2 regions of the Shewanella sp. MF05913 genome follow, and region 1 is predicted to be linked to the other one. Evidence: predicted binding sites of a transcription regulator. Region 1 holds the regulator's gene; the other holds the start of a gene.
What was found. The regulator sigma-54, encoded in region 1, starts transcription at its own class of promoters, with help from an activator protein. The targets are predictions, from matches to a motif close to GTTGGCACGNNNNTNGNNT.

Region 1 (7,642 bases):
GATGAATAGTGGGCTGTAAGCGGTTAAATAAATTCAGTTTAACTTGAATATCATTGTCAAAAAATACCACGAGAGAGTACAACTTACGTTTGTTAAGTGCTGTTAGATCATCAGCGTGACGCGTTAGCCGCCTTCATCGAATTTATCGTTAATCAAATTACACACCGCATCTAATGCCACTGCTGCGTCTGGACCTGTTGCTGTTACAGTGATCATTTTTCCGATGCCACTTTCCAACATGAGCAGTCCTAATACGCTAGCGGCACTGGCTTGTTTGTCTGCTTGAATTAGGGTGATTTCAGCATCAAAGTCAGCAGCCAGTATTGCTAGCTTTGTGGCTGCTCGTGCATGTAAACCTAATTTATTTGAGATGGTGACTTGGCGCTCAAGCATGGCTAGCACTCCAGATAGGACTAAAGCTGATCTTCACTGATATTTAGCTCTCTGTGGCGGGCGTTGACTGTGTGTTTACTGCCTTGTCTAAATCGCTTAGCGAGTTGGTCGGTGATATAAACTGAGCGATGTTGTCCGCCTGTACAGCCGATGGCGATGGTTAAATAACTGCGATTATTACGCTCTAAATGTGGCATCCAGGTTTCGAATAGATTTTCGATTTGCCAAATAAACTTATTCACCAGAGGCTGACGGCCAAGAAACTCTTGCACAGGCTCATCAAGACCTGTTAATGGTCTTAATTCTATTTCCCAGTGCGGGTTAGGTAAAAAGCGCACGTCGAACATAAAGTCTGCTTCGGTCGGCATACCGTGTTTAAAGCCAAACGATTCAAAATTAATCACTAACTCTTTATCAACACTGCCAAGCAATATTTGTCTTACTTGATCGCTTAGCTCGTAAATATTGAGTGCCGATGTATCGACATAGTGATCAACCATTTTGGCGATAGGTTCGAGTAAGCGGCCTTCTAATTTAATCGCTTCTTGTAATGAAATATGGTTTTTAGATAGCGGGTGTAATCTGCGGGTTTCGCTGTAGCGTTTAAGTAAAACTTTGTCGCTAGAGTTTAAGAAAAAACTGGTAATTTCGGTATCAGGTTGCAGTATTTCAAGTTGTTCTTGAAGCACTTTGCCTTGTTCGGCAATATTGCGCACATCAACACTAATCGCTACGAGGTCATTACTGCCTTTTAACTGAGCCAATAAGGTGCCAATTAGCGGCAATGGCAGGTTATCAACACAGTAATAGCCTAGGTCTTCTAGTACTCTTAATGCTACTGATTTACCTGAGCCTGACCGTCCTGATACGATAACAAGTTTCATGCCGTAATTACCTGATAGAGTTCTGTAGAATCGTGGATTTTACGCAGCTGTTTTAGTACTTGTTTGTCGCTGAGTTTTTGGGCCATCGAAGATAAGGTGCTTAAGTGTTGTTGGCACTGATCTGCAGGAACTAATAATGCAAATAAGATATCGACAGGTTGTTTATCGATGGCATCGAACGAAATGGGTTCTTCGCATTTTACAAAGATCGCAATAGGGTGATCGATTGTCGTTAATCGGCCATGAGGTATTGCAATACCATTACCTATACCTGTGCTACCCATTTTTTCTCTTGCGATAAGGCTTTCAAACACCTCTTGCGAAGACAGGGTCGGGTACTGGGCAGCGACTAAATCGCTGATAAGTTCCAGTACCTTTTTCTTACTGCCCGGTGTGGCACAGGTGGTGCATTCCGGCTGCAGGATGGTACAAAGTTCCATCGTTAGTGTTTTGTATACTTCTCTTTGTGTTTAATTACCTGACGATCGAGCTTATCTATCAGGGCGTCTATTGCTGCATACATGTCTGTATGTTCTGACATTGCAAAAATTTCTCCGCCCTTTAGGCTGACTTTAGCTTCTGCTTTTTGTTGTAATTTTTCTACGTTGAGTACAACGTGAACATTATTGATCTGATCGAAGTGTCGTTCAAGCTTTGAAAACTTTTCCTGAACGTATTCACGTAAAGATTCGGTTATTTCAACATGATGCCCTGATAAATTGATCTGCATTACACTTCTCCATTGTTGAGTGATTTATAAACTCTTACGTTGGTTTGAGGGCGGTATCATCATTGCCTCACGGTATTTTGCAATCGTACGACGAGCAACGTTTATGCCCTGTTCGGCCAATAGTTGAGCCATTTTGCTGTCGCTAAGCGGCTTTTTCTGGTTTTCTGCAGCAACCAACTTTTTAATAAATGCGCGGATTGCTGTCGATGAGCACTCTCCGCCATCATCAGTGCTGACATGGCTAGAGAAAAAGTATTTTAATTCAAACAACCCTCGTGGGGTGTGCATGTATTTTTGAGTGGTCACGCGCGAAATGGTCGATTCATGCATTTCTACGGCTTCAGCAATGTCATTTAATACCATAGGTTTCATGGCTTCTTCGCCATATTCGAAAAAACCTTGTTGGAATTGCACAATGCAATTGGCTACTTTTAACAGGGTATCGTTACGGCTTTCAATGCTTTTGATAAACCATTTAGCTTCTTGCAAATGACCTCGTATAAACTGAGTATCAGATGGGTTTTTACTGCTGCGAGCCATTGCAGCATATTGCTGATTAACACCTATTTTAGGCATGTTATCTGGATTGAGTTCAACAACCCAACGGCCATTCTTTTTAAATACTGTGACATCAGGGATTACGTATTCGTCATCGACGGCAGTAATCAATAAGCCAGGACGCGGATTAAGAGATTGAATTAAGGTAATGGCATCACGTAACTCATCTTCTTTTAAACGCGTTTTACGCATTAATAATCTAAAGTCACGCCCAGCGATTAAATCCAAATAATCTTTGATGAGCATTCGCGCATTTTCAATGTGCGGAGTTGAGTCTGCATATTGTGACAGTTGAATGAGTAAACATTCACTAAGGTCACGTGCAGCAACACCTACGGGGTCAAAATGTTGAATTCGCTTTAACACCGCTTGAACCTCATCAAGCTCAACATTTTCATCGCCCATAGCTTCTAGTATTTCTTCAGTGCTTTGGGTTAGATAGCCGCGTTCATCTATTGCGTCAATGATGGCTGTTGCGATGGCAAGGTCGGTGTCTGAAAATGGCGTTAAGTTTTTTTGCCACTCTAAATGTTCATATAAGCCTTCGGTGGTTTCCCCTTGAAAAGGCATATCATCGTCACGCATGCTGGCACTACCAGACCCTGACATCGGTGAGGCGGTATAGACTTCATCCCAGGTTGTGTCCATGGGCATGTCGTCCATGGTTTCTTTACTGATGGATTCTGTGGTATCGATGGTTGAAGTATCTTTTTCGACACTCACATTACTGTTGTCACTGAAGTCTGTGTCTGATTGATCGCGACTTTCTTTTAAGGGATCTTTAGCTTGAGAAAATTCATCTTCTATTTCAAGCAATGGATTTGAGTCCAGCGCCTGTTGGATTTCTTGCTGTAGCTCCAATGAAGATAATTGCAGCAAGCGGATGGCTTGCTGCAATTGAGGGGTCATAGTGAGATGCTGACCCATTTTAAGTTGGAGTGACGCTTTCATTTACCGCTTATCCCTAGATGATTTCCATAAAAATAACAATCTCGAAAAACTGTAATGGGGTGTCACGTACGTCAATGACATTTCACGCAATTTAGGTATCGTTCAATGGAATGAATTAGATAGGCTAAAAGGCGGATACCCAATCAACTTGAAGATACGTGTTTCAGAGCTTCACCGTGTTTTCAATACTAGGCGCGTTAATGCGGTAATGTAGGCACCTTATAAATTAACGCAACAACGTAGTGGGAACACGGTGAAACTCCCAAGGGGCAAGTTTTACACGCGTTCATGCTGTGTTATTGATTTTGGAAAGGGAACGACCATTAACCGCAATCAATGCCTTGCCTAAACGCGTGTAAATTCTTGCTGAAATCGAGTATCTTCAGGTTGTTTGGGTATATAACCTAACTATAGCTTGAATTGTTCACCTAAGTACACAGCTCGAACTTGTTGATTGCTCAAGATCTCTTCAGGCGTACCTTCGGCAATTAAATTACCTTGGCTTACGATGTAAGCTCTTTCACATACATCGAGTGTTTCGCGAACATTATGGTCGGTAATCAGTACGCCTAATCCACGACTTTTTAGCTGTTGGATAATTTTTTTAATGTCGATAACCGAAATCGGATCAACACCCGCAAAAGGTTCATCAAGCAAAATGAATTTAGGGTTAGCAGCGAGTGCTCGGGCAATTTCGACTCGACGGCGTTCACCGCCAGACAATGACATGCCTTGGCTGTCGCGAATGTGAGTAATGTGAAACTCTTCCAATAAATGCTGGAGCTGTTCAATACGTTCTTCATTACTGAGTTCTTTGCGGGTTTGTAACACCGCCATGATATTGTCGTGCACGGTGAGTTTTCGAAAAATACTGGCTTCTTGTGGTAAATAGCCAATCCCTTTACGGGCTCTAAGGTGCATTGGGTCAGCGGTGAGGTCGTCATTATCAATTAATATACGGCCTTTATCACTTTTAACTAACCCTACAACCATGTAAAACGTGGTTGTTTTACCGGCACCATTAGGGCCAAGTAAACCGACAATCTGCCCCGTTTTTACTGTTAAGCTGACGTCTTTTACGACTTGACGCGCTTTATAACTTTTGGCTAGGTTTTCAGCTGTTAAGGTAATTTGGCTCATGGTTTTATCTGCTTGTTGACAGGGATCTCAGGCAGCTTTTGTTTTGGCGCTGACTCGTCTTGGAAATTTTCTGGTTGAATAATCGTGATGACGCGATCTTGGCCTTTACCGGTACTCTCAGCAATTAACTCTTGGGCTTTAATGTTGTATTTAATTAGGTTGCCCGTGACCTGACTGCCTGCTTGGTCTAGCTTGGCATTACCGGTTAACGTCAGAGTTGTTGTGGCGAGATCGTAACTGATTTCGTTGGCACTGGCGGTACCGATGTTACCGTCGTCGAGTTCTTGAGAAAATGTCGCGGGTTTACCCGTCGCGATTAAGCGTTTTGATACACCGTTTTTGGGGGTAAATGCGCGTAATTCGTCGGCATTAATATTAATCGTGCCTTGCACAATCGTCACGGGGCCATTAAAGACAATTTGATTGTTTTTAATGTCGGCAGATTGGCTCACTGCAGCAATTTTCAATTCTTGTTTGAGATCACCTTGTTTTGCCATAGCTGGAATGCTCAGCATGCAAAGTAAGCCACTTAATAGTAATGCGGCATTGGCGCGAGGATGTCGATTATTGTGACTCATATGTTCCTTCTACTTTGCTTAGTAGCGATAATTTTTGCGTATTCAAGTCAGCATGTAGGCCTAAGCCTTGGATCATAAACCCTTTACCTTTGATATACACCATCTCTTGTGAGCTGCTTATCATGGTCGTTAAATCTAGGGTGACTGCTTGTGTGGTCACTGACTGTAACGGTTCTTCAATATCAATTGCATCGATAATAACATTATTTTCTAAGCTGACTTTATTGCTCTGTTTATTTAATTGTCCTTTGTCAGCGCTGAGTAGCCACTGTGCTTTACCATTTTCTGGGTAAATTAAATAAACGGGATCAGTAAAGTGGGTGATATCGCTGGAAGCATAATGCTCCATATGCTTCGCGGTGACTTTACTGGCAATCAAACCTTGTTCATTGTATTCGGTTGTGCGTAAGTCGTTGGCGACAAAGTCCGGACGCTCAATACCTATCACTTTTACGGCATCCATTTCACTGCGTTTTACTTGCGTTTGCCAGTACAACACAAGGGCAAGGCCGAAAAATGCCGCTATCGCGATGGTAACTCTATTCATATACTCATACCGTGGGCACTGGTGAATTTGTCTTGGCTTAATAATAGTAAATCTGTGAGTTCACGCAATGCACCATGGCCACCATTGAGGCTAGTTGTCATATGGCAATGTTGTTTAACAAATGGGTGACCGTCGGCCACACAAACCGCAAGACCCACGGCTTTCATCACAGGCAAATCGACCATGTCATCACCAATGTAAGCCACTTCGTCTGGAGTGACATTATATAAAGACAATAACGCTTCAAATGGTTCAAACTTATTATCGATGCCTTGATAAATGTGTTTAACCCCCAGTGCAGTCATACGGGTTTCAACAATTTTGGATTTACGGCCTGTTATCACGGCGACATGAATGCCGCTAGTGAGGGCAGATCGCACGCCATAACCATCGCGAGTGTGGAAAGCTTTTAACTCTTCGCCGGCATTACTAAGGTAAATTCGGCCGTCAGAAAACACGCCATCAACATCGCATATTAACAATTTGATTTTTTTAGCTCGTTGCCAAATATCATCGCTGATTGGTCCGTAAAAACCTGAGTGAGTGGTTGTGTCTGACATGGTTAAATAACTCCTGCTTTAACCATATCGAGCATATTTAGCGCGCCGATCGGTTGATGTTGTGGGTTAACGACAATCAGTCCGTTAATATTTCGTTCTTCCATGATTTGCAGTGCTTGTGCCGCTAAAATACCGCTAGGGCTAGTGACACAATTTTTGGTCATTACCTGCGAAATAGGTGTGGTGCGTAAGTTAACTTCGGCATCGATAATGCGGCGCAAATCACCATCAGTAAAAATACCGACTAGGGTATTCGTTTTATCGACTATGGCGGTCATGCCAAGGCCTTTTTTAGATATTTCGTACAGTGCTTCAGTAATGCAGATGTCATCGTTTACGCTCGGTAAGCTTTCACCCTGATGCATCACATCTTCAACTTTTAATAATAATTTACGGCCTAATGAACCACCCGGATGCGATAGGGCAAAATCATCTCGAGTAAATCCTTTTGCTTGCAGTAATGCAATGGCGAGTGCATCACCCATCGCCAAGGTCGCGGTGGTACTTGACGTTGGCGCTAATCCAAGTGGGCATGCTTCTTCTTGGACTTGAATACAAAGATGGATTTTTGAGAGCCTTGCCATATTGGATTCTGGTTTACCAGTAATCGCGATGACCGGAACGCCCATGCGTTGAATTACAGGCAATAAGGTCAGGATTTCGCTTGATTCACCAGAGTTTGAGATGGCCAATACGATGTCATTTTTATCTAATGCGCCTAAATCGCCATGACTTGCTTCGCCAGGGTGTACAAAAAAGGCTGGTGTGCCTGTGCTGGCAAATGTCGCCGATATTTTATTACCAATATGGCCTGATTTACCCATGCCCATGACAATAACTTTGCCCTTGCATTGCATAATGAGTTCGCAAGCCTGGCCAAACTCTACCGAGTCAACATATTGATATAAATTATCTAATGCCGCTTTTTCAATATCGATGACTTTGCGGCCCCATTGGCGAAACTGAGTTTGATCTACCATGCTTGTCTCTCTTTTGGCTTAATACCTAACCTTTATGCTCCAACTTAATGGGATTGAAATACAACAATTTGGTACGCAATAAAGGTGATTAATAATAGGACGCCATGCCAACGAGTCAGTTGTTTTTTGGCGCCACTGGATAAGACTAAAACGGCTAACGCTGCGCTTGTGCCTAATACCATGTAGAAATCTCTCCCACTGGCTTGTGCATCTATCACGCCAGGGGCGATAAGCCCTGGTATCGCGAGTACCGCTAATATATTAAATAAGTTAGATCCAACGATATTGCCTATTGCTAAATCATCTTCTTTTTTTAATACC
Region 2 (7,642 bases), on a different contig from region 1:
CCCGAGTGTGAGACAGCACTTTAATCGCGCTAACAATGCCCTTTTCCATATTGCATTGCACATGCAGACGCTGGCCATGAACATTAGCTGACCAGGCAAGTGAGTGGGCAGTAGCTTGATAAGCAAACCCCTCCTCTGCATCAGTAAATCCGACGTGATGACATATTCCGGTGGTTAATGTTTGAGCGACTTGCCAGCATAAACCTTGCGCTTCAGGATCGTGCAAACCAAACACCACACCTTGCAATGCCAGTTCGACAGGCTTCAGTACCACATCTTGACACTTATATCCGGGTTGCTGTGATACTGGGTCGACTCGGCTATCGAGGTATTGATTAATCCCTTTGCCTAATGAGAATTGCTTAGACCAATGCATGGACATCATTGCCATCTCAAGCGGTATATTTTGATCAACCACCACCCTGGCCAGAGCAAATGAAGTAGATTCTTTGTCTGCGGCGGAGCCGATAGTCACAAGGTCGCCATCTGCAATAGAAAAGCTCGCGAGGTTATCAGGATGAAGTTGTATTACAGGCTCTGGAATACTTGCTCGTAGACTCGCAATATGACCTGTGCGAGTCATAGTGTGCCATTGATCGCGACTGCGGCCACTGTTAAGTAATACGCTAGCCTGTTTAGCGACATTCGCAGCCACTTGCGTTACCGTCTTAGCGGGGAAAATGAATTGTGCTTTTCCTGTCGGCGTAGCAAATACCCCATCACTAAATACTCGCAGCCCTTGCTGACCAATGTGTTCAGCTGATGCTATTGGCCACTGAGTCGGTCTTAAATCGTCATATTCTTGTTGGCTTAAATCGGTTAACCCGCTTATATCAAATATCTTATTGGGAAATGCCTGCTTAACGTTTGCCGACAACGCGGCAAACTCACGAAACACGCTAGCGCTGTTGTCAAACTCAAATCCTTGAAAACCCATTTTTTGCGCCACTTGGCTTATGGCCCACCAATCCGCTTTGCTTTGTCCTTTGGGGGTAATAAAGCCCCGCTGACGGCTTATTGTGCGTTCACTATTGGTCACTGTTCCGCATTTTTCAGACCAACCTTGAGCGGGTAATAATACGTCTGCAAATTTAGCTGTATCAGAATCAGGGCTTATTTCAGACACCACCACAAAAGGACAATCGGCCAAGGCTTTAGCAATTTTATTACTGTTAGGCAATGACACCACAGGATTGGTGCCCATAATCCAAATGGCTTTTATTTTACCGTCTGCTAAGGCATCAAACATGTCGACAGCGGCTAAGCCTTTTTTGTCAGCAACGGTATCGACCTGCCAAAAATCGGCGAGTAGTTCACGTTCCGATTGAGAAAATCCCATATGACAAGCCAGTTGAGTGGCTAATCCCCCTACTTCGCGACCGCCCATCGCATTAGGTTGACCCGTTAATGAGAAAAAACCACATCCTGCTTGGCCAATATGCCCTAAGGCTAAATGACAATTAATAATCGCATTGGTGGTATCGGTGCCAATAACAGACTGGTTAACGCCTTGGCATGATGCTGTCAGTATGGCTTTATGTTGAATAAACAATTGATAAAATTGTTTCAATGTTGACTCGGTTAACCCCACTTGCTTTGCAAGGCCAAGTAGATCTGTACTCAATTGTTTGGCGTGACTTACCACAACATCAAAACCGTCGGTATGCGCATTAATGTATTCATGATTAACACGTTCATTATCCGCCAAGTAGCCTAACAAACCGTGGAACAAGGCTAAATCGGCACCTGGCGTAATCGCTAAATGTAGGTCAGCTTGTTTTGCTGTCGCGGTTGTAACTGGATCAATAACCACTAACGTTGTGTTATTGGTTTTTTTTGCTGCCAATATCCGTTGAAATAACACTGGATGAGTCCAAGCGGTATTCGCACCAATTAATACAATGACTTCTGCATGTTCAATATCGTCATAACAACCTGGAACCACATCTTCACCAAATGCCCGCTGCATAGCACTCACTGCAGATGACATGCATAAACGTGAATTAGTATCGACATTTGCCGTTTTTAAATAACCTTTGGCAAATTTGTTTGCCACATAATAATCTTCGGTGAGTAACTGGCCTGAAAGATAAAGTGCAACAGAATTGGCTCCGTACTGGGCGATAGTTTGCGCAAATTTATCAGCAATTAACGAACTGGCCTGATCCCACGGAATGGGTTTACCTGAGCGTAAAACAGGATAACGCAGCACATTGGGTTGCGCTAAACTGTCAAGCAGTCGCTCACCTTTTGCACACAAGTGACCATAATTTGCAGGGTGATGTTTATCACCGATCAAGGTTAAAGAAGACACATCAACGTCAACCCAATCGGCTTGAGTCGAGGACACGCTAACGCCGCACCCGACACCACAATAAGCACAACTTGATTGGATTATTGACATACATTGACCCTTTCACATTAACCATTTCATGATGGTATTACTGCGAAAGCTGTGCCAAAAAATTAACTTACTGATTTAACTTAGAAATAGAAAAAACAGACTGGTATTCAACGCTACATTTGCGCAACATAAGTGCAAACGCATGCACTTAAAGCGCGCATCTATTTGAAAACAAAAGAAATTAAATACCTATAAAGAGGTAGGAATACCCATCCGCATTATTAAGTGACCACTCAGAATGCGCCCAGCGGTTTTTGATTAAGGCGTCGCTATCTCTATTGTGTCTTGATGGTTGCTCTCCTTCAAATAGCGAGAAAGCAGAGCAAAAGCGGCTGGAGTATTTCTTTCTGGCGAGTCATCACTTATTAGCACGCAATGGTATTAGATTTATACTTCTCGGTTTTGAAAGAGGCCAGAAACAAAAATACCGACATTAATGTCGGTATTTTTAATCAGCGGGACAACTTATTTAGCAGTACGGCCATCATCATGACATGTGTCACACGTTGGTTTTTCGCCAACTTTAATTTCATGCGGAGCATGACAATCTGCACACATTAACGCACCATCATGCGCTTTATGGGTATCATCCATCTCTGCAAGTGAACCATGGCAACTTTGACATTGTTCAAATTCATATGCACCATCAGCTGATGGCTCTTCATTAGCATGGCAGTTTTCACAGCCACCCATTTCAACGTGAAACTCTGCGAGGGTTTCATCAGCAGCAAATGATGCAGAAGACATCATCATTACCGCGAAACCTGCCGCAAACAATGCGCTGAGTAGTTTGTTGCTCATTATTCATTCCTCCAATTTAGTGTATGCCCGCATTCTTATTATCTGACGCGGGTCTTACACTGAAGCACGACACTTTACTTAAGAATTAACTCACCCCTTTATATCGACCGAAATCAAAATTGAGCGACAATATAAAAGTAGTAAATTAATTCACTTTAAGCAAAATTAATTTAGATTAAGCAATAATAACAGTCTTACTTGTTTGAATATGTGCGCTACATCATGTAACTCGATGGTTTTTAGTGATTAAATTAACTTTCACGCCAGAAAAGCCTAATGTAGCAACACCTTATGTATTGGTTTTTATAAGCCAAAAAAAGCCCCAATCAATGTTGAGGCTAACAATAGTAAACTGAATATATTGTCTAAGTTAACTTCTAGATTTTTCTAACCTAGCCAGTAAACTCGAGGTATCCCAACGGTTACCTTTCATCGCTTGCACTTCTGAATAAAACTGATCGACCAATGCGGTAACCGGTAAATGACTACCATTTCGGCGAGCTTCATCTAATGCAATGCCTAAATCTTTACGCATCCAATCAATCGCAAAACCAAAATCATATTGACCTTGCCACATGGTTTGATAACGATTCTCCATTTGCCAGCTTTGCGCAGCACCTTTACTGATCACTTCAATCACTTTAAGGCCATCTAAACCGGCACTCTTAGCAAAGTGAAGCCCTTCAGCCAATCCTTGAACCACACCGGCGATACAAATTTGATTGACCATTTTAGTCAATTGCCCTGATCCCACAGGCCCTAACAGTTCAGCACAGCGACTGTAAGCAGTAAGAACAGATTTAACAGCATCAAAATGGACTTGCTCACCGCCCATCATTACCGTTAATAGGCCTTTTTCAGCGCCAGCCTGGCCGCCAGATACTGGCGCATCTAAAAAGCCAATATTGAGTGGTTGAATATGCTCTGCAATCTCACGGGCAACATCAGCTGAAGCCGTGGTATGGTCAACCAAAATCGTACCTGCGTGCATACCCTGTACGACGCCGTGCTCACCTAATACCACTTGACGCAAGTCATCATCATTACCGACACAGGTAAACACGATATCTTGGCCTTTCGCTGCTTCTTTAGGTGTAGCGGCAGATTGACCACCAAATTGTTCAACCCACTGAGCAGCTTTTGAGCTTGTACGGTTATATACAGTGACCTCATGGCCATTTTTAACTAAATGCCCCGCCATCGGGTATCCCATTACGCCTAAACCAATAAATGCGACCTTGGCCATGATTTTTCCTTATTTATTCAACTGAAGGTTTAACGTGTGCTTCCATTTCAGCACCGATACGCTTACGCATATCCATTAAACGTAAAGCACTATCACGTAAACGAATATCATCTGCTGTTGCCGGGATCCACTCAGGAACCGATGTTGGATGACCTTCATCATCTACTGCAACCATGATAACAATACAATGAGTGGTTAAATGACGTTCTGATTCTTTGGGATCGCCCGCTTTTACATCTATCGCAATATGCATTGATGTTGTACCGGTGTAAATCACTTTACCCGTTACCTCAACAATATTGCCTACATGGATAGGTTTAACAAAACGGATCCCGCCAGCATAAACCGTAATGCAATATTTACCGCTCCAACCCGCAGCAGTTGCATATGCGGCTAAATCGATCCATTTCATTACAGCACCACCGTGCACTTTACCGCCAAAGTTCACATCTGCAGGTTCGGCCAAAAAACGTAATGTAAGCTTTCTATCTTTACCGGCCATAAAGCCTCCCAGTCATTCGATGGTGTATCAACGATACACTTTGTACCGATACAAAAAAAGCGCACTAGGCGCTTTTTATCTTGAACAATATTAATCTATTTTTTTGAATAGTAGCGAACCATTCGTTCCACCAAAACCAAATGAATTACATAACGCGTAATCAAATTGATGGCGGCGTGAAGTATGCGCAACAAAGTCTAAATCGCATCCTTCATCTGGGTTATCTAGGTTAATCGTTGGCGGTACGTGTTGATCTCGAAGCGCAAGCAAAGTAATGATGGCTTCAATCGCACCTGCTGCGCCAAGTAAATGCCCTGTCATTGACTTAGTTGAACTCACCAACAAATCATAAGCATGTGGGCCAAATACCGCTTTAACCGCGGCAGCTTCAGCTTTATCGCCGGCATGAGTTGAAGTGCCATGGGCATTGATGTAACCCACTTGTTCTTTTTGGATCTGTGCATCGTTAATAGCATTAACCATTGCAGCTGCTGCACCTGCGCCATCACTTGGCGGCGAGGTCATGTGAAATGCATCGCCGCTCATACCAAAACCCACTAATTCGCCGTAAATTTTAGCACCGCGCGCTTTAGCACGTTCATATTCTTCCATGACAATAACGCCGGCACCATCGCCAATCACAAAACCATCACGGTCTTTGTCCCATGGGCGGCTAGCTGCGGTTGGATCGTCATTACGGGTTGATAATGCTTTAGCTGCGCTAAAACCGGCTACGCCCAATGGACTGGTGACATCTTCTGCACCGCCAGCAACCATTACATCGGCATCGCCATAAGCAATAGTACGGGCGGCAAAACCGATATTATGAACGCCTGTAGTACAAGCGGTCGTCACTGCAAAGTTAGGACCTGTCATGCCATACATAATCGATAAATGGCCTGCGATCATGTTAATAATGGTGCTCGGCACAAAGAATGGCGACACTTTACGTGGTCCACCATTTAATAATGCCGAATGGCCTTGTTCAATTAACCACATCCCCCCCATACCAGCACCGATTGCAGTGCCCACACGAGCTGGATTTTCTTGGCTCATGTCTAAGCCTGAATCGGTAACGGCTTGAATGCCTGCGGCCATGCCGTATTGGATAAACAAATCCATTTTACGTGCATCTTTTTTTGTTAAGTATTTTTCGACATCAAAATCTTTAACCGAACCACTAAAACGCGTGCCAAATTCGCTGGCATCAAATTTAGTGATTGGCGCGATACCACTTTGGCCTGCCAATAAGGCATTCCAAGAAGACTCGACATCATTACCTACTGGAGTCACAAGTCCAAGACCTGTGATGACGACACGACGTTTAGACATGATATTCACCTTTAAATAAAAATCTGCCACGATGCCATTATTGCGATAACGCTAAAGGAGTATAAGAAGGGATATGTTAGTGCAATTAAATGGAACGAGCGTTTACAAATGCTTTAAACAAAAACAGGCGGCATAAATGCCGCCTGTCAATGTGAATTCTTGATTACTGATTCTTAGAAACGTAATCGATCGCTGCTTGAACAGTAGTGATCTTTTCAGCTTCTTCGTCAGGGATCTCGGTATCAAACTCTTCTTCTAGAGCCATAACCAATTCAACCGTGTCTAGAGAATCAGCGCCTAAATCGTCTACAAAAGAAGCAGCTGATTTAACGTCTTCTTCTTTAACGCCAAGTTGTTCGATGATGATTTTCTTTACACGTTCTTCGATGTTGCTCATTAGTTTTCTTTCCTATTCAAATTACGCACTTGCGTAAGATTGCGAGTAGTTTATTCGAATTAGATAACAATGCAAGCTTAGATTTTGTGGTCTAACCACAAAAATTAACATTGAATTGTCACTAACACTGACTCAAATGAAGGTAGTTTCCTACCTATCGCCCTTAAACCATGTACATACCGCCATTCACATGCAATGTTTCGCCTGTGATGTAAGCGGCTGAATCCGAGGCCAAAAACAATACTGCATTGGCAATTTCTTGTGCTTGCCCTAAACGTTCCATCGGAACTTGCGACATAATAGCTTGTTGCTGCTCAGGTGTCAGCTCATCTGTCATATCTGTCTGAATAAATCCAGGTGCAATAGCATTCACTGTTATTTGACGAGATGCAACCTCTCTTGCAAGAGATTTTGTAAACCCTATCAAACCCGCTTTTGCCGCCGAGTAATTTACTTGACCAGCATTACCCATTGTACCTACTACTGAACCGATACTGATAATACGTCCGAAACGTTTTTTCATCATAGATCGCATTACAGGTTTAGACAATTTAAATAATGACGTCAAATTGGTGTCAATAATGTCTTGCCATTCATCATCTTTCATCCGCATCAATAAATTGTCGCGAGTGATACCAGCGTTGTTAATAAGAATATCAACATCACCCGTTTTTTCTTTGATCTGGCTATACAAATCGGCAACCGATTGAGTATCAGTGACATTTAACACCATCCCAAAGCCTTTGTCACCTAGGTATTGCTGAATTGCTGCCGCGCCTTTTTCACTGGTCGCGGTACCAATAACGACTGCACCTGCTTGTTGTAGCGATTCAGCAATTGCACGGCCAATGCCACGACTCGCGCCGGTAACTAACGCTACCTTGCCGTCTAGACTGATGTTAAAGCTCATAAAAACTCCTTTATTCGGTTAATGCCGCAAATGAAGCAACATCATTTACC

Region 2: AC19MV_RS01590 (nitrate reductase) is a predicted target of sigma-54. The motif match lies at 2,445-2,463, and genes of this name have one in related genera.

What each region holds. Positions count from the first base shown of each region.
Region 1 is NZ_JCAYNT010000002.1:515,349-522,990, reverse strand. It holds gene AC19MV_RS05745 (HPr family phosphocarrier protein) at 124-393, opposite strand; gene rapZ (RNase adapter RapZ) at 414-1,277, opposite strand; gene ptsN (PTS IIA-like nitrogen regulatory protein PtsN) at 1,274-1,717, opposite strand; gene hpf (ribosome hibernation promoting factor) at 1,720-2,007, opposite strand; gene AC19MV_RS05725 (RNA polymerase factor sigma-54) at 2,032-3,516, opposite strand; gene lptB (LPS export ABC transporter ATP-binding protein) at 3,925-4,656, opposite strand; gene lptA (lipopolysaccharide transport periplasmic protein LptA) at 4,653-5,234, opposite strand; gene lptC (LPS export ABC transporter periplasmic protein LptC) at 5,221-5,781, opposite strand; gene kdsC (3-deoxy-manno-octulosonate-8-phosphatase KdsC) at 5,778-6,341, opposite strand; gene AC19MV_RS05700 (KpsF/GutQ family sugar-phosphate isomerase) at 6,344-7,321, opposite strand; gene AC19MV_RS05695 (calcium/sodium antiporter) at 7,366-7,642, opposite strand, start outside.
Region 2 is NZ_JCAYNT010000001.1:347,389-355,030, reverse strand. It holds gene AC19MV_RS01590 (nitrate reductase) at 1-2,404, opposite strand, end outside; gene cctA (tetraheme c-type cytochrome CctA) at 2,870-3,205, opposite strand; gene AC19MV_RS01580 (NAD(P)-dependent oxidoreductase) at 3,576-4,451, opposite strand; gene AC19MV_RS01575 (acyl-CoA thioesterase) at 4,465-4,953, opposite strand; gene fabF (beta-ketoacyl-ACP synthase II) at 5,044-6,285, opposite strand; gene acpP (acyl carrier protein) at 6,449-6,682, opposite strand; gene fabG (3-oxoacyl-ACP reductase FabG) at 6,846-7,592, opposite strand; gene fabD (ACP S-malonyltransferase) at 7,603-7,642, opposite strand, start outside.